DNA from 4 places in the Mesorhizobium sp. B2-6-4 genome. Region 1 is predicted to be linked to each of the others. Evidence: predicted binding sites of a transcription regulator. Region 1 holds the regulator's gene; each other region holds the start of a gene.
The links. Region 1 encodes PhoB, which activates phosphate uptake and scavenging genes when phosphate is short. Its sites were predicted from a motif close to TGTCATNNANCTGTCAT; they were not measured.
Positions count from the first base shown of each region.

Region 1 (4,685 bases):
ACCAGGAAACGCCGATGACCTTGTCCTTCGCCTGCGCGACCGACGCGAGCGTCAGCGACATGGCGACACCCGCCAGGATGGCGGCTGTGAATCTCTTCATCTTAATCCTCCCTGCGCCGCGTATGGCGCGACCAAACAGGCCCGTAGGCCGGCACAAAGGCTCTATTTTTTCGAGCCTCGAAAAAACACTGGTCCATCGTCGGAACACTGTCAACGTCGATTCTGATGTATTTTGATGTCCTCGTGAATTTTTTTCGAGCTCCGGAATAAATAATGACAGCCAAGGCCGGTTCTGCCAGTATTTGACGGTCGTCGGGATCCTGGGGAGAGAACGCGGCGACGGGGAGGATGCGAGAAACATGTCGGTCGGAATCCGCCACGATGATTTGCGCCGACGCAACCGGGCGATGGTGATCGCGGCCGTGCGCCGTGCCGGGCAGCCCTCGCGCACCGAGATTGCCGCGACCACCGGGCTCAGCCATTCCACCATATCGGCGATCTCCTCCGACCTGATTGGCGAAGGCATCCTGGCGCAGAGCAAGCCGAGCGAGGCCGGTGCGCTGAAACGCGGCCGGCCGCAGGTCGGCCTCAGCCTCAACCCTGAAGCCGCGGCGGTGATGACCGTTGTGCTGTCGCTGAATTTCCTCTCCGTCGCAGTCATCGACTATGCCGGCCAGGTGATATCTGAGGAGCAGCGCCGGCTGGACACGCTGACCCTGTCACGCGAGGCGCTGATCGGCGAATGCGTGGCCATCGTCAGGCGGCGGTTCGAGGATCCCGACCTCGACGTCGGCAGCATCGCCCGTATCGCGCTGGCGATCCAGGGCATCACCGACACGGATGCGCGCGCCATGCTGTGGTCGCCGATCACGCCGCAGACCGACATCGCCTTCGCCGACATACTGGAGGCCGAGTTCGGCATTCCCGCCACCATGGAGAACGATTGCAACATGATGGCGGTGGCGCTGCGCTGGCGCGATCCCCAGCGCTACCGCGACGACTTCATCGCCATACTTTTGTCGCACGGCATCGGCATGGGCTTGGTGCTGAAGGGTGAACTGTTCACCGGCACCCATTCATCCGGAGGCGAGTTCGGCCACATGATCCATCGCCCCGGCGGGGCGCTCTGCCGCTGCGGGCGGCGCGGCTGCGTCGAGGCCTATGCCGGCAACTATGCCATTTGGCGCAACGCGAGGCAGCTTGGCGAGGACACCCAGCCCGTCGACGTCAGCGACGCCGACATGCGCACCCTGGCGGCCTCGGCGCGCGAAAAGGACGGGCCGGAGCGCGAAGCCTACCGCAAGGCCGGCGAGGCGCTGGGTTACGGCCTTGGCAGCCTGTTCGCCCTGATCGATCCGGCGCCGGTCGCCATGGTCGGCGTCAGCGCCGCCGCCTTCGACCTGATCGAGCCGGCTCTGCGCGAGGCCATTGCCCAGACCGCCGGCGGCCAGCACTCGAAATCGATTTCCTTCGACACCGAGCCGAACGAACTGCCGCTGATCCGCGAGGGCTGCGCCATGCGCGCGCTAACCTTCGTCGACCAGGAAATTTTCGCGCCGGGGGCACAGGCGAAATCAGGCATAGGCGAGAACGTTGCGTGACATATCCCTAGTCTTCGCGGATCGCGTACCCCGCGCCCCGAATGGTGCGGATCACGTCAGGCATGCGGCCGTTGTTGACCGCCTTGCGCAGCCGGCCGACATGCACGTCCACGGTGCGCTCGTCGATATAGATCGTTTCGCCCCAGACATTGTCGAGCAGTTGGCTGCGCGAGAACACGCGGCCGGGATGTCGCATCATGAATTCGAGCAGGCGGAACTCGGTCGGCCCGAGCCGGATCTCGCTTTTCTTGCGGTAGACCCGGTGCGATTCACGGTCGAGCACGATGTCGCCGACCTTGAGCACGCTGGACAGAACTTCGGGCTTGGCGCGGCGCAGCAGCGCCTTGACGCGTGCCATGAATTCCGGCGTTGAGAACGGCTTGACCAGATAGTCGTCGGCGCCGGTGGAGAGACCGCGCACCCGGTCGCTTTCCTCGCCGCGCGCCGTCAGCATGATGATCGGCAGCCGCTCGGTCTCGGGCCGCATCCGGAGACGGCGGCAGAGCTCGATGCCGGAAACCGCCGGCACCATCCAGTCGAGCACCAGAAGGTCGGGCACATTCTCCTGCAGGCGGATCTCGGCCTCGTCGCCGCGCGTCACCACCTCGACCTGGTAACCCTCCGATTCCAGATTGTAACGGAGCAGCACACCCAGCGGCTCCTCGTCCTCCACCACCATGATGCGTGGCGCGATCATCGACTGGTCACCCCTGCCGTCAAGCCGCTGGCGCCGACATCGCCGTCTCGTCCTGCTTCGGGCGATTGGCGGGCAATTGCGTGCCGGTCAGCACATAATAGGCATTTTCGGCAATGTTGGTCACGTGATCGCCGATGCGCTCGAGATTCTTGGCGCAGAACAAAAGATGCGTGCAGGCGGTGATGTTGCGCGGATCCTCCATCATGTAGGTCAGCAGCTCGCGGAAGACCGACGTGTATTTGACGTCGATGCGTTCATCGTCGGCGCGCAGCTTGGCAAGTGCCGCGGCATCGCGCGCCGCATACTCCTCGATCACGCCTTGCACCTGGATCAGCACAAGCTGCGCCATGGCGTCGATGGAGTGCGACAGGTCGCGCGGCGTGGCGGCAAGGCCGACGGTGCCGACGCGCTTGGCGATGTTCTTGGCGAGATCGCCGATGCGTTCGAGATCGCCCGCCATGCGGATCGAGCCGACGACATGGCGCAGATCGTCCGCCATGGGCTGCCGCTTGGCGATCAGGGTGATGGCGCGGTCGTCGAGTTCGCGCTGGCGCGCATCCATGATCGCGTCGTCGGAGACGACGCGCTGGGCGAGCGCGTTGTCGGAATTCAGGAGCGCCTTGGTCGCGCCGCCGACCATCGATGAGGCGAGATCGCCCATGTCGCGGATCAGCCTGCTGATCTGTCCGAGATCTTCGTCAAAGGCTGCGACTGTGTGTTCGGCCATGATCTTGGTCCTCGTATGCCTGGGATCAGCCGAAGCGGCCGGTGATATAGTCCTGCGTGCGCTTCTCGCGGGGCGACGTGAAGATCTTCTCGGTGCGGTCGAACTCGACCAGCTCGCCCAGATACATGAAGGCGGTCTGCTTCGACACGCGCGCCGCCTGCTGCATGTTGTGGGTGACGATGACGATCGTATAATCGGCCTGCAACTCGTCGATCAGCTCCTCGATCTTGGCGGTCGACAGCGGATCGAGCGCCGAGGCAGGCTCGTCGAGCAGGATGACCTCCGGCTTTACCGCCACAGTGCGGGCGATGCAGAGGCGCTGCTGCTGGCCGCCCGAAAGGCTGAGGCCGCTGGCGTTGAGCTTGTCCTTGACCTCGCTCCACAGTGCCGCGCGCTTCAGCGCCTGCTCGACACGGCCGTCCATCTCCGCCTTGCTGAGCTTCTCATAGAGCCTGACGCCGAAGGCGATGTTCTCGTAGATCGACATCGGGAACGGCGTCGGCTTCTGGAACACCATGCCGATCTTGGTCCTGAGCAGGTTGAGGTCCTGCGAGCGGTCGAGGATATTCTGGCCGTCGAGCAGCACCTGGCCCTCGGCGCTCTGCCTCGGGTAGAGCTCATAGATGCGGTTGAAGACGCGCAGCAGCGTCGACTTCCCGCAGCCCGAAGGCCCGATGAAGGCGGTGACGCTGCGCTCGGGCAGCGACAGGCTGATATCCTTCAGCGCCTTCGACTGGCCATAGTAGAAATTGAGGTTCTTGACCTCGATCTTGGCTTTCTCGACCGCGACTTCGGGCGTGTTCAACTCGGTGGACAACATCGGTTTCATCTGTCCTCTCTGCGTCCGGTAAGGCTGCGGGCGAAGATGCTCAGCCCGAGAACCGTAAGGGTGATTATGAGTGCGCCGGTCCACGCCAGCTGCTGCCATTCCTCGTAGGGGCTGAGAGCGAACTGGAAGATAGTGACGGGCAGGCTGGCCATCGGCGCATTGAGATTACTCGACCAGAACTGGTTGTTGAGCGCCGTGAAGAGCAGCGGCGCCGTCTCGCCGGAAATGCGGGCGATGGCCAGCAATATGCCAGTGACGATACCCGACAGCGCCGCACGGTAGGCGACCGAGCGGATGACCACCCAGCGCGGCGCGCCGATCGCGGCGCCGGCCTCGCGCAGGGCGTTCGGCACCAGGTTGAGCATGTCCTCGGTGGTGCGCACGACGACCGGGATGACCAGGATGGCCAGCGCGACGGCACCGGCGATCGCCGAGAAATGTCCCATCGGCCGCACCAGCAACTCGTAGACGAACAGGCCGACGATGATCGAGGGTGCCGACAGCAGGATGTCGTTGATGAAGCGCACGACGGTGGTGAGGCGCGAGAAGCGGCCATATTCGGCCATGTAGGTCCCGGCGAGGACACCGATCGGCGTGCCGACGATGACGGCGATGACTGTCATCATGATACTGCCGTAGATGGCATTGAGCAGGCCGCCGGCATCGCCGGGCGGCGGTGTCATTTCGGTGAACACAGAGAGCGAAACACCCGACAGGCCCTTATAGAGCAGTGCGCCGAGGATGAGCGCCAGCCAGGCCAGGCCGATGCCCGCCGCCGTGACGCATAGCGTCATCATCACGGCATTCCTGCGCTTGCGTCGATTGTGAAGC
Region 1 covers NZ_VFUE01000027.1:62,187-66,871, reverse strand. Annotated here, with positions in the region: gene xylF (D-xylose ABC transporter substrate-binding protein) at 1-100, opposite strand, end outside; gene FJ426_RS28085 (ROK family protein) at 360-1,601, shown strand; gene phoB (phosphate regulon transcriptional regulator PhoB) at 1,609-2,298, opposite strand; gene phoU (phosphate signaling complex protein PhoU) at 2,318-3,025, opposite strand; gene pstB (phosphate ABC transporter ATP-binding protein PstB) at 3,051-3,854, opposite strand; gene pstA (phosphate ABC transporter permease PstA) at 3,851-4,685, opposite strand, start outside.

Region 2 (4,685 bases), on a different contig from region 1:
CGATCGTGTAGCCAAAGCCGCCGGAGGTGACGAAGCCGACGCGCCGAGCGCCGTGCCAGACCGGCTCGAAGCCGCTGGCGTCCGCGTCGATGGCATCGACTTCCAGCGTCACGATCCGTCGTGCAACACCGGCCTTGCGTTCCTTCAGCGCCGCCTCGCGGCCAATGAAATCGCCCTTGTCGAAAGCAATGAAGCGGTCGAGCCCTGTCTGGCCGGGCGTGTAGCCTTGCGTGAATTCACGCGACCAGATGCCGAAGCTCTTTTCCAGCCGAAGCGCGTTGAGTGCGTAATAGCCAATCTCGGCGAGGCCGAGATCCTCGCCGGCGGCAAGCAGCGTTTCGCGCAATGTGGCATGCATGGTGGCCGGGCAGTTGATCTCGAAGCCGAGTTCGCCGGCGATGGAGAGGCGAGCCATCCTTGCCCGCACCATGCCAATGTCGAATTCGCCGCATGCCATGAATGGCAATGCTTTGGGGGAGATGTCCTGGTGCGTCGTGCGCTCGACGATCTTTCTGGCATTGGGGCCGGTGACCAGAAAGCCCGACATCGCATCTGAAATATCGGTGACGCAAACGCCTTCAGCCATATGCGCTTCGAACCAGCGCATGTGGAATTCGCGCAGATAGTAGGAGCCCATCAGCCAGTAGTCGCCATTGCCCCAGTTGAAGACGGTGAGATCGCCCTTCAGCCGCCCGTCCGGCCCGAGCATCGGCGCCAGCCTCGCCTGTCCCGCCTTCGGCAGCCTGCAGGCCAGCAGCCTGTCGAGCCAGGCCTCCGCGCCCGGTCCCGTGATCGCGTAGCGCGCATAGGCCGAGATATCGATGAGGCCGGCGGCGCGCCGGACTTGCAGCGCCTCGTCACCGACGATGTCGAAGGCGTTGGAACGCCTGAGCGTCGTCTCCTCGCGGAATCCCATCGGCGCGAAATAGGCGGGGATTTCCAGCCCCCAGGAGGCCGTCCATTCGCAGCCCGCCGCACTCATGCCGTCATAGGCGCCGGGGCGTTTCAGCGGCCGGCCCGCAGGCAGCCGTTCGTTGGGAAAGGTCATGACGAAACGACGAGAATAAAACTGTCGCGTCGTCTGCCTGAGATATTCCCGGTTTGCGGCGAAGGCGCCGTAGCGGGCGATGTCCATGCCGAAAATGTCGGCCTGCGGCTCGCCGTAAATCATCCACTCGGCCAGCGACTTGCCGACGCCGCCGCCCTGGCTGAAGCCGGCCATGACGCCGCAGGCGACCCAGTAATTCTTCAGGCCGCGGACCGGCCCGACGATCGGATTGCCGTCCGGGGTGAAGGTGAAGGCGCCGTTGACCCATTTGCGGATGCCTGCCGTCGCCAGGCAAGGGAAGCGCTCATGCGCCTTGGCAAGTTCCGGGCCGATGCGGTCGATGTCTTCGGGGATGAGCTCGATGCCGTAATCCCACGGCGCGCCGTCCATGTTCCAGTGCTTCGGGTTCTGCTCGTAGACGCCGAGCAGCACGCCCTTGCGCTCCTGCCGCAGATAGGAAAAGCCGTCGAGATCGACGGCCAGGCCGATCTCCTTGTCGAGGGCAGCGACTTCCGGAATGTCCTCGGTGACGAAATAATGGTGCTCCATCGGCGTCACCGGCAGTTCAACCCCAGCCATGCGGCCGAGTTGCTTGGCCCACAACCCGCCGGCATTCACGACATGCTCGGCGGTGATGGTGCGTTGCTCTGTGACCACGTCCCAATGGCCGTCGGCGCGCGCCTTCAGCTCGACCACGCGGTTGCGCAGGATCACGTCGGCGCCGCGCTTCTTGGCGGCACCGACATACGCATGCGTCGTGCCGTAAGGGTCGAGATGGCCCTCGTTGGAATCGTAGAGGCCGCCAAGCACGCCGGTGACGTCGACGATCGGGCAGATCGCCTTGATCTCGTCAGGCGTCACCAGCCGGGCGGTCTCGATGCCGACCGACTGGAATACCGCCCAGGCCGATTTCAGCCACTCCCAGCGCGCCGGATCGCTGGCGATGTTGACGCCGCCGGTCATGTGCAGGCCGACGTCCTGGCCGGATTCGGCCTCGATCTCGCGGTAAAGGTTGATGGTGTAATCCTGCAGCGCGGCGACATTGGGGTCGGCATTGAGCGCGTGGAACCCCGCCGCCGCATGCCAAGTCGACCCCGCCGTCAGTTCGGCGCGCTCGATCAGCGCCACATCCGACCAGCCGAACCGCGCCAGGTGATAGAGCACCGAAGCGCCCACCACTCCTCCCCCGATGACGACTGCGCGGTAGTGAGACTTCAAGGCTTCCCTCCCCGGACTGTCCGAAACCGGCACCATATACGTACTGTACATAAGTGTCTAGTACTGCGAACAGCTCCTGGACGCTGTCGAACCTGTGTTGGAACGATCGATTTTCCGGCGCGGCCGCACTTCCCCAGCAGCGTCGCGGCGGGCCGACGCGAATGCGTCACCAACTGTCATGCAAGCATCATGTTCGCGCCTTAGACCGCTTGCCGAGGGCACAAGCGGCCCTCCAGGGCGGCAGCCTCGCCGCCGCCAGGCAACCTCAGAATTCCGCCGTCCCGGCGCTTTGTCATCAAGGGGATATCCATGACGCATCTACGCTCATTCTCGTTGCGGCTGCTGGTCGCCGCGCTGGCGGCCTCGGCCGTTTCGCTGCCCGCCTTCGCCGACAGCTCGGCCAGCGTCGGCGGCGCCAGTTTCGTCAACAAGGGGCTGGTGGGGGTTGGCCGCATCCCGGCCGGCCAGCGCGACAGGTTCGGCGAGACCTTCGGCTCCGGCTCCGGCATGTCGATCGACACCGCGGGCTGGACGCATGATGCCGGCACCTACAGAGGCTCGCTGTGGCTGCTGCCCGACCGCGGTTATAACGTCGTCGGTACCACCGACTACCGGCCGCGCCTCAACACGATCAACATCGAGTTCGCCCCGGTGGCGCCAGGTGCCGCGCCCGCGGCCGGCCAGGAGCAGACCGGCGTCAAGGCGACGCTCGCCGACACCATGCTCCTGACCGACGACAAGGGCGCCGACGCCAGCGGTCTCGACCCGCTGAACGGCGTGCGTCCCGCCGCCGGCGACATGCCTGTCCTGCCGCAGGCCGACAATGGCAAGCTCGCGCTCGACAACGAGGCGATCGTGCGGCTGCCCGACGGCACCATGCTCGTCTCCGACGAATACGGTCCCGACATCTACCGCTTCTCCGCCGACGGCCGTCTGATGTCGGCGACCCAGCCTCCGGCCGCGCTCGTGCCGATGCGCCACGGCACGGCCAATTTTGCTTCCGACAATCCGGGCCCAGGTGCTGCCGAACCCGACCCAAAGGATCCCGAAACCGGCCGCCAGAACAATCAGGGCCTCGAAGGCATGGCAATGACGCCGGACGGCAAGTTCGTAATCGCGGTCTTGCAGTCGGCGACCCGGCAGGACGGCGGCGATTCGGCCTCGACGCGCCAGAACACCAGGGCGCTGATCTATGACGCCTCCGATCTTGCCCATCTCAAGCTGGCACATGAATATGTCGTGCCGCTGCCGGTGTTCAAGGACGCCAAGGGCAAGACCAAGGTGGCTGCGCAAAGCGAGATCGTGGCGCTGTCGGATACCGCTTTCCTGATGCTGGCGCGCGACAGCGGCAACGGCCAGGGCCTGAAGGGCGAGGAGTCGCTGTATCGCAAGATCGACATTGTCGACCTTTCCGGCGCGACCGACATCGCCGGCGGTCCCTTCGATGCCGCCGACAAGCCGGTGGCGCCCAAGGGCGTGCTCGATCCGTCGGTGACGCCGGCAAGGCTGACGCCGTTCATCGACATCAACGACAAGGCCGAGCTTGCCCGCTTCGGCCTGCACAATGGCGCGCCCAATGACAAGGACAACCTCTCGGAGAAGTGGGAAGCGATGTCGCTGGCAAGCGTGCTCGATCCGAAGCTGCCCGACGACTATTTCCTGTTCGTCGCCAACGACAACGATTTCCTCGCCCAGGACGGTTTCCAGGTCGGCGCGCCCTACAAGGCCGAGGACGGCGCCGATGTCGACACCATGTTCCTTGTCTTTCAGGTCACGCTTCCCGGCCTCGCCAGGAAGTAAGCATCTTGCAGGAGGCGCCGCCTGGCGCCTCCTGCCCGACAAGCTTGATCGGATGCACGACGGCGTGCCTTGCCCGCCGTCGCTCCTTTCGCAAGGGTGCATCCCGGTCGGGCCTGCGGTATCCTGCGTGCCGGACTCAAAAGAACCAGCTTTGCCGGATTGCCCGCCATGGATGAAAAGATGCCCGCGCGCCGGCGCACCGGTGACCTGACCAGCGGCCCCATTCCGCGCACGCTCCTGCTGTTCGCCCTGCCGGTGCTCGGCTCCAACGTGCTGCAATCGCTCAACGGCTCTGTAAACGCCGTCTGGGTCGGCCGCTTCCTCGGCGAATCCGCGCTCACCGCCACCTCCAATGCCAATCTGGTGCTGTTCCTCATCCTCGGCACCGTGTTCGGCATTGGCATGGCGGCCACCATACTGGTGGCGCAATCGGTCGGCGCCCGCGACCTGCCCGAGGCGCGCCGCATCGTCGGCACCAGCGCCACCTTCTTCTTCTTCGTCTCGGTGCTGTTCGCCGTCTGCGGCTGGATTTGGGTGGACGCCATTCTGGGCGCGCTCGGCACACCGCCCGACGCCTTGCCGCTGGCGCGCTCCTATTTGCGCATCATCTTCGTCGCCG
Region 2 covers NZ_VFUE01000013.1:103,658-108,342, forward strand. Annotated here, with positions in the region: gene FJ426_RS19375 (FAD-dependent oxidoreductase) at 1-2,266, opposite strand, end outside; gene FJ426_RS19380 (esterase-like activity of phytase family protein) at 2,576-4,066, shown strand; gene FJ426_RS19385 (MATE family efflux transporter) at 4,235-4,685, shown strand, end outside.
Region 2: FJ426_RS19380 (esterase-like activity of phytase family protein) is a predicted target of PhoB. The motif match lies at 2,441-2,457, and genes of this name have one in related genera.

Region 3 (4,685 bases), on a different contig from region 1:
CGAGAACGTCTATCTCGACGAGGTCATCCTCGATGATCACGGCGGCCACATGTTCGTCTGCTCCGACACCGACCACTGCGAGAAGCGGCGCAGCACCCCTACCTCCCCCTTGTGGGGAGGTCGCGCCGAAGGCGCGGGTGGGGGTAGCGACCCATCGGCAGGCCCCCACCCCGGCGCTGCGCGCCGACCCTCCCCACAAGGGGGAGGGTAAGGAGATACAATGACCGACGAACCCTTGCTACGCGTTTCGGCGCTCTCGAAATTCTACGGCTCGCGCGTCGGCTGCGACAACGTCACCTTCGATCTGTGGCCGGGCGAAGTCCTGGCTGTCGTGGGCGAATCCGGCTCCGGCAAGACGACATTGCTCAACTGCCTGTCGACGCGGCTGCTGCCCTCATCCGGCACCGCCAGCTACCGCATGCGCGACGGCCAGTTCCGCGAACTCTACCGCATGAGCGAGGCCGAGCGCCGCTTCCTGATGCGCACCGACTGGGGCTTTGTCCACCAGAATCCGGCCGACGGCTTGCGCATGACGGTGTCGGCCGGCGCCAATGTCGGCGAACGCTTGATGGCGGTGGGCGAACGCCACTACGGCAAGATCCGCGCCACCGCCGTCGACTGGCTGTCGCGCGTCGAGATCGAGGAAGATCGCATCGACGACGAGCCGCGCGCCTTTTCCGGCGGCATGCGCCAGCGCCTGCAGATCGCCCGCAACCTCGTCACCGGCCCGCGGCTGGTGTTCATGGATGAACCGACAGGCGGCCTCGACGTCTCGGTGCAGGCGCGCCTGCTCGATCTCTTGCGCGGCCTCGTCACCGATCTCGGCCTCGCCGCCATCGTCGTCACCCATGACCTCGCGGTGGCGCGGCTTTTGTCGCAGCGCATGATGGTGATGAAGGACGGCCGCGTCGTCGAAAGCGGCCTCACCGACCGCGTGCTCGACGACCCGCGCGCGCCGTACACGCAATTACTTGTTTCCTCGATTCTGCAGGTTTGACGATGGCGCCAAGTCACCCCCCTCTGTCCTGCCCGCAAACGGATAACGATTGGAGTACCTTCTGATGCCGACGCCTCTCGTTGTTTCCGACGTCGCCAAGAGCTTCACCATGCATCTGCGCGACGGCATCAAACTGCCTGTCGTCGCCGGTGTCTCCTTCTCGATCCGCGCCGGTGAATGCACCGTGCTCGGCGGCCCGTCCGGGGCCGGCAAGAGCTCGATCCTGAAGATGCTCTACGGCAATTACGCCGTCGACGAAGGCCAGATCATCGTCACGCACGAAGACGGGCTGATCGACCTTGCCAGCGCCAGCCCGCGCACCGTGCTTGCCGTGCGCCGCCAGACCATCGGCTATGTCAGCCAGTTCCTGCGCACCGTGCCCCGCGTATCGGCGCTCGACGTCGTCGCTGAGCCGCTCGTAGAGCGCGGTGAGGATCGCGAAGCAGCAAGAAGCAAGGCGCGCGCCCTGCTGGCGCAGCTTAACCTGCCGGAAAAACTCTGGGCATTGCCGCCGGCGACCTTCTCCGGCGGCGAGCAGCAGCGCGTCAACATCGCGCGTGGCTTCATCACCGGGCACCCGATCCTGCTGCTCGACGAGCCGACCGCTTCGCTCGACGCAAGGAACCGCGATGTGGTGATCGAACTCATCGCCGCCAAGAAGGCGGCAGGCGTCGCCCTGCTCGGCATCTTCCACGACCATGATGTGCGCGAAGCGGTGGCCGACCGCATCATCGACGTCACCGCCTTCGCCCCGGGAAAGCTCGCCGCATGAGCAGGAAATTGTCGGAGACGCCGCTGGTCCACCCGACGGCGGACGTGGAGAATTCGACGCTTGGCCGGTGGACCGAAATCGCCGACCGCTGTCGGGTTTCGGAAAGCGAACTCGGCGACTATTCCTACATGATGCAGGACTGCGCCGTCTGGTGTGCGACGATCGGCAAATTCTCCAACATCGCGGCAAGCGTGCGCATCAACGCCACCAACCACCCGACCTGGCGGCCGACGCTGCACCATTTCACCTACCGCGCATCGGACTATTGGGACGATGCCGAACACGAGAGCGAATTTTTCGCTGAGCGCCGCGCCAGGCGCGTCACAATCGGCCACGACACATGGCTTGGCCATGGCTCGACAGTCCTGCCCGGCATCACCGTCGGCGATGGCGCCGCCGTCGGCGCCGGAGCGGTGGTATCGAAGGATGTCGCTCCCTACACCATCGTCGCCGGCGTGCCGGCAAAGCCGATCCGCGAGCGCTTCGACCGCCGCACCGCCGAGCGCTACCAGGCGCTTGCCTGGTGGGATTGGGACCATGCAAGGCTGCGCGCCGCACTCGACGATTTCCGTCAGCTCGAGGCCGAAGCTTTCCTGGAAAAATACGGTGGATGACGGTGGTGAATGGAATAGGGCTGCTCACTATTCGCATCCCTTACATAGAGTTCGGGCAGGGGGCTGTCTTCTCAAGCCGCCTGCCTTCCGCAGTTTCAGGGACGTGGAGCATTTCGAGGAACTGATGGTCCTGGCCTGATCGCGCGCGACGCGGCTGTGGGTGGTAACAAAACTGACATCAATCCGACACCGCAGGTTCATGGCGCTGCGCTAGCGAGGGTCAACAGGACCTTCAACCGCGACTGGACGGGAACGCACCATGTCAGCCACGCTCGAAATCCGCAGCGTCACCCGACGATTTGGCAAGAACACCGCCGTTAACGATGTCAGCATCTCGATCCCGCAGGGTCAGATGGTCGGCGTCATCGGCCGTTCCGGCGCCGGCAAGTCGACCCTTCTGCGTATGATCAACCGCCTCATCGATCCCAGCCATGGATCGATTTTCTTCGACGGAGCCGAGGTCTCGCAATTGCGCGGTTCGCCGCTCAGGCGCTGGCAGCGCGACTGCGCCATGATCTTCCAGCAATTCAACCTTGTGCCGCGCCTCGACGTGCTGACCAATGTGCTGCTCGGCCGGCTGAACCATCGTCCGACCCTGTCGAACCTTTTCGGCATGTTCTCGCGAACCGAATGTGCGCAGGCGGTCGCGGCCCTCGAGCGGCTCGACATCGCCCGTACCGCGCTGCAGCCCGCCGGCACCTTGTCGGGCGGCCAGCAGCAGCGTGTCGCCATTGCCCGCGCCATGATGCAGCAGCCCCGGGTGATCCTGGCCGACGAGCCGATCGCTTCGCTCGACCCGCTCAACGCCAAGGTGGTGATGGATTCGCTGCAGGACATCAATTTGCGCGAAGGCATCACCGTGGTCACCAACCTGCACACGCTGGACACCGCCCGTACCTATTGCAACCGCATCATCGGCATGGCCGCGGGCAAGGTCGTGTTCGACGGGCCGCCGGAGGAGCTTAACCGCGAGGCCGTCCGTCTCGTCTATGGCGCCGACAGCAATGGCGGCGAAATCTCCGAGGCCATCACCTCCACCAGCGTTGCCTTCAAGCAAAAGATCGCCGCATCTGCCGGACCGCTCGAACCCGCGTTCCCGGGTTACTGAGAGCGGACATGGATCGCCAGCCCGCGTCAGGGCACCCGTCAAAATCACCAACGCCGCCGGCGCGGGGCCGGAACCTACAGGAGAGAAATCAGATGTTCAGGAAGATGGTTTTCAGCGCCGTTTCGGTGCTCGCAATGGCCACCGGCGCGGCGCATGCCGCCGATATGAAGGAATTCCGCGTCGGCATCCTCGGCGGCGAGAACGAAACCGACCGGCTGCGCAACTACCAGTGCCTCGCCGATCACCTGAAGGCCGAATTCGGCTTCGAGAAGGTCTCGCTGTTTCCGGCCGCCGACTATGACGGTGTCATCCAGGGCCTTCTCGGCGGCACGCTCGACTTCGCCGAACTCGGCGCTTCCGGCTATGCCAGCGTCGTCCTCAAGGATCCCAAGGCGGTGACCCCGATCCTCACCACCCAGCAGACCGACGGCGCGACCGGCTACTATTCGATCGGCCTGGCGCTGAAGTCTTCCGGCATCACCGACATCAAGTCGGCCAAGGGCAAGAAGCTCGGCTACGCCGATCCGGATTCGACCTCCGGCTATCTGATCCCGCTGACGCAGATTCCGAAGGACACGGGCGCGTCGAACGAGACCTTCTTCGCCTCGACCCAGTTCAATGGCGGCCATGAGAACAATGTGCTCGCCGTGCGAGACGGCAAGGTCGACGTGGCCGTGGACGATTCCTCCGGCATCGGCGACTTCAAGGACGGCTACACCTCCGGCACCTTCCACAAGGAAGTCGCCAAGGGCGCCGTCGACCCCAACGACTTCGTCGAGGTCTGGCGCTCGGGCCTGATCCCGAACGGTCCGCTGGTCGTGCGCACGGCGCTCGGCGACGAGATGACGGCCAAGCTGGCGGCCTTCTTCACCGACCTGCCCAAGAAGGACAAGGCTTGCTTCGAAGGCGTCGAAGGCGGTGATTTTACCGGCTACGTTCCGGTGAAGGCGGATTTCTATAACGTCATCGTCGAAGCCCGTAAGGCAGCCATCGGCGGCTAAAGGCAGAAATCAGGAAGGGCGGCGTCGAGAAAACGCCGCCCTTCTTGCATCTCCGATCATGACCCTTTCCCTGACAGCTCCTTCCGGCGCCACGCACCAGATGGCCGACGCCTGGCGTCGCCAGACCTCCTTGCGCCGGCTCTACACCGCCATCGGCGTCGGCCTGCTGTTGGTCGCACTCGGCGGCACCATG
Region 3 covers NZ_VFUE01000016.1:49,296-53,980, reverse strand. Annotated here, with positions in the region: gene FJ426_RS21810 (alpha-D-ribose 1-methylphosphonate 5-phosphate C-P-lyase PhnJ) at 1-211, shown strand, start outside; gene phnK (phosphonate C-P lyase system protein PhnK) at 221-997, shown strand; gene phnL (phosphonate C-P lyase system protein PhnL) at 1,062-1,769, shown strand; gene FJ426_RS21795 (DapH/DapD/GlmU-related protein) at 1,766-2,383, shown strand; gene phnC (phosphonate ABC transporter ATP-binding protein) at 2,643-3,491, shown strand; gene phnD (phosphonate ABC transporter substrate-binding protein) at 3,584-4,492, shown strand; gene phnE (phosphonate ABC transporter, permease protein PhnE) at 4,551-4,685, shown strand, end outside.
Region 3: phnC (phosphonate ABC transporter ATP-binding protein) is a predicted target of PhoB. The motif match lies at 2,557-2,573, and genes of this name have one in related genera.

Region 4 (4,685 bases), on a different contig from region 1:
CATGAACGCAAGGCGCGCCTTTATCGCGGCGGCGCGTGAAGTGGACGTCTTCGTCAGCGACAAGGCGCCGGCCTGATCCAGGCCGGATTGCCGCCGCGCGCCGTCACTCCTCTGTTTCAGTCTCGGCGTCAGTCTCGGGTTTCTGACGCTCCCGCGCCGCAGCCTTGGCCGCCAGCTTTTCGGCCTTCTTGGCCGCCTTCTGGCGATCGCGTTCCTTGCGTTCCTGATCGTAATTTGGTGCTCGTGCCATAGCGGCTCCTTTTTTGCTGTTCTTGTGGGCTGACTACGCGTCGTTCGCCTTCCGACGTCTCGGAGCCGGCACCAGGGTTCCTATAAGCTGCTTCGGTCGATCACAAGGTCGGCGGCGCCGAAACGCTCCTTTGCCGTCAGCTGCTGATGCCAATAGGGATAGAGCAGGGGCGGGCGGCTGACCGCGTCGAGGCGATCACGTTCCTCGCCGGCCAGCGTCAGGCTGGCCGCCGCGATATTGTCCCTGAACTGGGCCTCGTTGCGCCCGCCGATCACAAGCGAGCTGATAGCCGGCCGGCCAAGCAGCCAGGCAAGCGCCACCTGTGCGGCGGACACACCGCGGGCCTTGCCGATTTCGACCAGCACATCGACGATCCGCCACAGCCGGTCCTCGTCGCGGATCGGCGGTTCGGACCAGCCGGCGACCTGGCGCGCGGTCGGGCTGTCACGGTGATACTTGCCCGACAGCAGGCCGCCCGCCAGCGGGCTCCACACCAGCACGCCCAATCCCTGGTCGACCGAGATCGGCAGCAGCTCGTATTCGGCTTCGCGTGCTTCGAGCGTGTAGTGGATCTGCTGGGTGACGAAGCGCGGCTGATGGCGGGTGTCGCTGATGGAGAGCGCCTTCATCACCTGCCAGCCGGAATAGTTGGAGCAGCCGACATAGCGGATCTTCCCCTGGCCGACCAGCGTGTCGAGCGCGGCGATGGTCTCTTCGAGTGGCGTCACGCCGTCCCATTCGTGCAGGAAATAGATGTCGATGACGTCGGTCTTGAGCCGCTTAAGGCTTTTCTCGCATTCGCGGATCAAATGATGGCGCGACAGGCCTTCGTCATTGGGACCGTCGCCGATGCGCATGCGCGCCTTCGAGGCGATCAGCACGTCGTTCCTGCGCTTGCCGCCGAGTGCCTCGCCGATGATCTCCTCCGACAGGCCGTCCGAATAGACATTGGCCGTGTCGATGAGATTGATGCCGGCATCGATGCACAGATCGATCATGCGCTTCGCCTCGGCGAGATCGCTGTTGCCCACAGCCGCGAACGGGCCGGCGCCGCCAAAGGTCATGGTGCCCATCGTCAGCGCCGAAACCTTCAGGCCGGAACGGCCGAGAGTGCGGTATTCCATGTCAGTCCTCGCGATTGAGAAGAATGGCCCGATCAGGTTGCTGGATTTGTAGGACAATCCGTGCGGCTTGTCGCCCTCCGGCCCCAGCACACCGATGAGCGGCCGTGGCGTGCCCCTGCAATAAAACCGTCATTGCCGGCCTATACTCAGTCGATCAGGGCGTTGCGCGCCGCCGTCAGGACGCGACCCAGTGCGCCCGGTCGTTGCCGGAGGCGGCAGCTTGCAGATGGAGGAACACCAGATGAATGAATCCATACCCAAGTCCGGCGCCCGGGACTGGCTGGAAGCCGAACTCGCCGACACGCTCGACGAGGACTATGAACTGGAGATGTCGGAACCGGCGCTGTCGCTGGAGATCGCCAGGATCTACAAGAACGCGCATCCGCCTTCTATCGACCGCATGCAGTATTTTCGCGACCTGATCGGGCTGCAATCCGAGCTGATCAAGCTGCAATCCTGGGTCGCCTACCACAAGAAGAAGCTTGTGGTGATCTTCGAAGGCCGCGATTCGGCTGGCAAGGGCGGCGTCATCAAGCGCATCACCCAGCGGCTCAACCCGCGCATCTGCCGCGTCGTGGCGCTTCCGGCACCGACCGAGCGAGAGACGTCGCAATGGTATTTCCAGCGTTATGTGCCGCACCTGCCGGCCGGCGGCGAGATCGTTCTGTTCGACCGCTCCTGGTACAACCGCTCCGGCGTCGAGCGGGTGATGGGTTTCGCCGGGGCCGATCAGGTGGAGGAATTCTTCCGTGACGTGCCGGAGTTCGAGCGCATGCTGGTCCGTTCGGGCATCACGCTGGTCAAATACTGGTTCTCGATCACCGACGAGGAACAACAGATGCGCTTCCTGATGCGCATCCACGATCCGATGAAGCAGTGGAAGCTGTCGCCGATGGACCTGCAGTCGCGGGTGCGCTGGGAACAGTACACCAAGGCCAAGGAAGAGACCTTCGCCCGTACCAACATTCCGGAGGCGCCCTGGTTCATCGTCGAGGGCAACGACAAGAAGCGCGCCCGGCTGAACTGCATCGACCACCTCTTGCAGCAGGTTCCCTACGAAGAGGTGCCGCACGAGGAGATCACGCTGCCCGAGCGCGTCTTCAATCCCGAATACGAGCGCCAGGTGCTGCCGCGCGAGCTTTACGTGCCGGAGAAGTATTGAGTGAGGCGAGCGGGTGTCGCTCGAGAGCGGCACCCGCGTCAGGCTAGGCTCGCTCGATAACCACATGTGTGGCGTCGGGCGTCGCGGTCTGTTCGGTACAGCGGTAGCCAAGCTTGACCATGTCGAGATCGGCGAAGAGGTGCTCGCCGGAGCCGAGCAGCACCGGCGAGATCGCCAGATGCATCTCGTCGATGAGCCTCTCCTGGAGGTACTGCCGGATGGTGGCGACGCCGCCGCCGACCCGCACATCGCTGCCATTGGCCGCTGCCCTTGCCTGCTCGAGCGCCGAATGGATGCCATCCGTAATGAAGTAAAAGGTCGTGCCGCCCTCCATGACGATCGGCTCGCGCGCATGGTGGGTCAGCACGAAGACCGGCACATGATAGGGCGGGTTGTCGCCCCACCAGCCCTTCCAGTTTTCGTCAGGCCATTCGCCGCGGATCGGCCCGAACATGTTGCGGCCGAGGATCCAGGCGCCGACATTCTCGAAGCTGCGCGCCGCGAACGCCTCGTTGATATCGGTTGTGCCGCCATCGTCTCCGAGCACCATCTTGCGGAAGGTGCGGGTACCGATCATCCATTTGTGCAGGGCTTCCCCACCGACGCCGAGCGGGTTTTTCAAATCCTGGTCGGGACCGGCGCCGTAACCGTCGAGCGACAAGGTGAATGCGTTGACGCGAAGTCTGGACATGGAAAGCCTCCTCAGACCAGTTGTATTTTGCAAGCAGTTACTTTCTAGCAAACCGATTGCAAATTGCAAGTAGTATTTTCCGCGATCGAAAAGATGCATATCCGTACTTCGCCTATGCGATGTCCAGAGTGTTGCCTGATGGTTGGTGCGGATGCCAAAATGGCGGTTGCCGAGACAGCCGCTATACCGGCTCATTTGCCGGTGGGTCCATGAAGAGCATATGGTTTGAAGGCGCTGGGGAAACTATGCTCTCAGCATCTCCGCCACCTCAGGGGCGAAATAGGTCAAAATGCCGTCGCAGCCGGCGCGTTTGAAGGCAAGAAGCGATTCCAGCATGACCTTTTCGCCGTCGATCCAGCCATTGGCGCCCGCCGCCTTGATCATCGAATATTCGCCCGACACCTGGTAGGCGAAGGTCGGCATCGCAAATTCGTCCTTCAGCCTGCGGATGATATCGAGATAGGGCAGGCCGGGCTTGACCATCAGCATGTCCGCGCCTTCGGCCAGGTCCTGCTCGGCTTCGCGCACCGCTTCGTCGGAATTGGCGTGGTCGATGTAATAGGTCTTCTTGTCGCCCTTGAGCAGGCCGGCCGTGCCGACCGCCTCGCGGTACGGCCCGTAGAAGGCGGAGGCGAATTTCGTCGCATAGGACATGATCGCCACGTCCTGAAAACCGTTTGCGTCGAGCGCGTCGCGGATCGCTCCGATGCGGCCGTCCATCATGTCGGACGGCGCGATGATGTCGGCGCCGGCCGCTGCTTGTATGACGGCCGCCGCGGTCACCTGTTCCACCGTCTCGTCATTGACGATGAGACCGTCGCGCAGAATGCCGTCATGACCATGGCTGGTGAACGGGTCGAGCGCGGCGTCGGTGATGACGCCGATCTCAGGCACCGCGTCCTTGATCGCGCGCGTGGCGCGGTTGATGACGTTGTCGGGATCGAGGATATGCGAGCCGGTCTCGTCGCGCAGCGAAATGTCCACATTGGGAAAGGTGGCAAGCGCGGGGATCCCTAGCTTCGCCGCGCGTTCGGCCTCCTTGACGGCAAGGTCGATCGACAGGCGGAAGACGCCCGGCATGGCGGCGATCGGCTCGCGCACTTGTCTGCCGTCGACGACGAAGATCGGCCAGATCAGGTCGTCGACGGAAAGCTTGTTCTCCTGCACCAGGCGCCGCGACCAGTCGGCCTTGCGCATGCGTCGCAAGCGGCGGCTGCCGGTGATGTCGTCGACGCTGCGCGCGCCGGCAGGTTTTGCGGGGGTGAATCTGTTCATCGCCAAAACTCTCGTTTGGCCGGCTTTTATCACGCACCCGTGGTGCTGACCAATGCGACACGTTTGTGCCAGCAATCCGGTCGGGTCCTTATTCGGGTTTCCCGTTGCCCGAAAGGATCTGCGCCGCACCGCGCATGCCGACACGGAACGCCTCGTCGAAGCCGACGCCGCGCACTTGCCAGG
Region 4 covers NZ_VFUE01000012.1:150,456-155,140, forward strand. Annotated here, with positions in the region: gene FJ426_RS18250 (DUF982 domain-containing protein) at 1-76, shown strand, start outside; gene FJ426_RS18255 (hypothetical protein) at 104-250, opposite strand; gene FJ426_RS18260 (aldo/keto reductase) at 331-1,374, opposite strand; gene ppk2 (polyphosphate kinase 2) at 1,616-2,536, shown strand; gene FJ426_RS18270 (dihydrofolate reductase family protein) at 2,580-3,227, opposite strand; gene hemB (porphobilinogen synthase) at 3,471-4,502, opposite strand; gene FJ426_RS18280 (DUF2066 domain-containing protein) at 4,591-4,685, opposite strand, start outside.
Region 4: ppk2 (polyphosphate kinase 2) is a predicted target of PhoB. The motif match lies at 1,491-1,507, and genes of this name have one in related genera.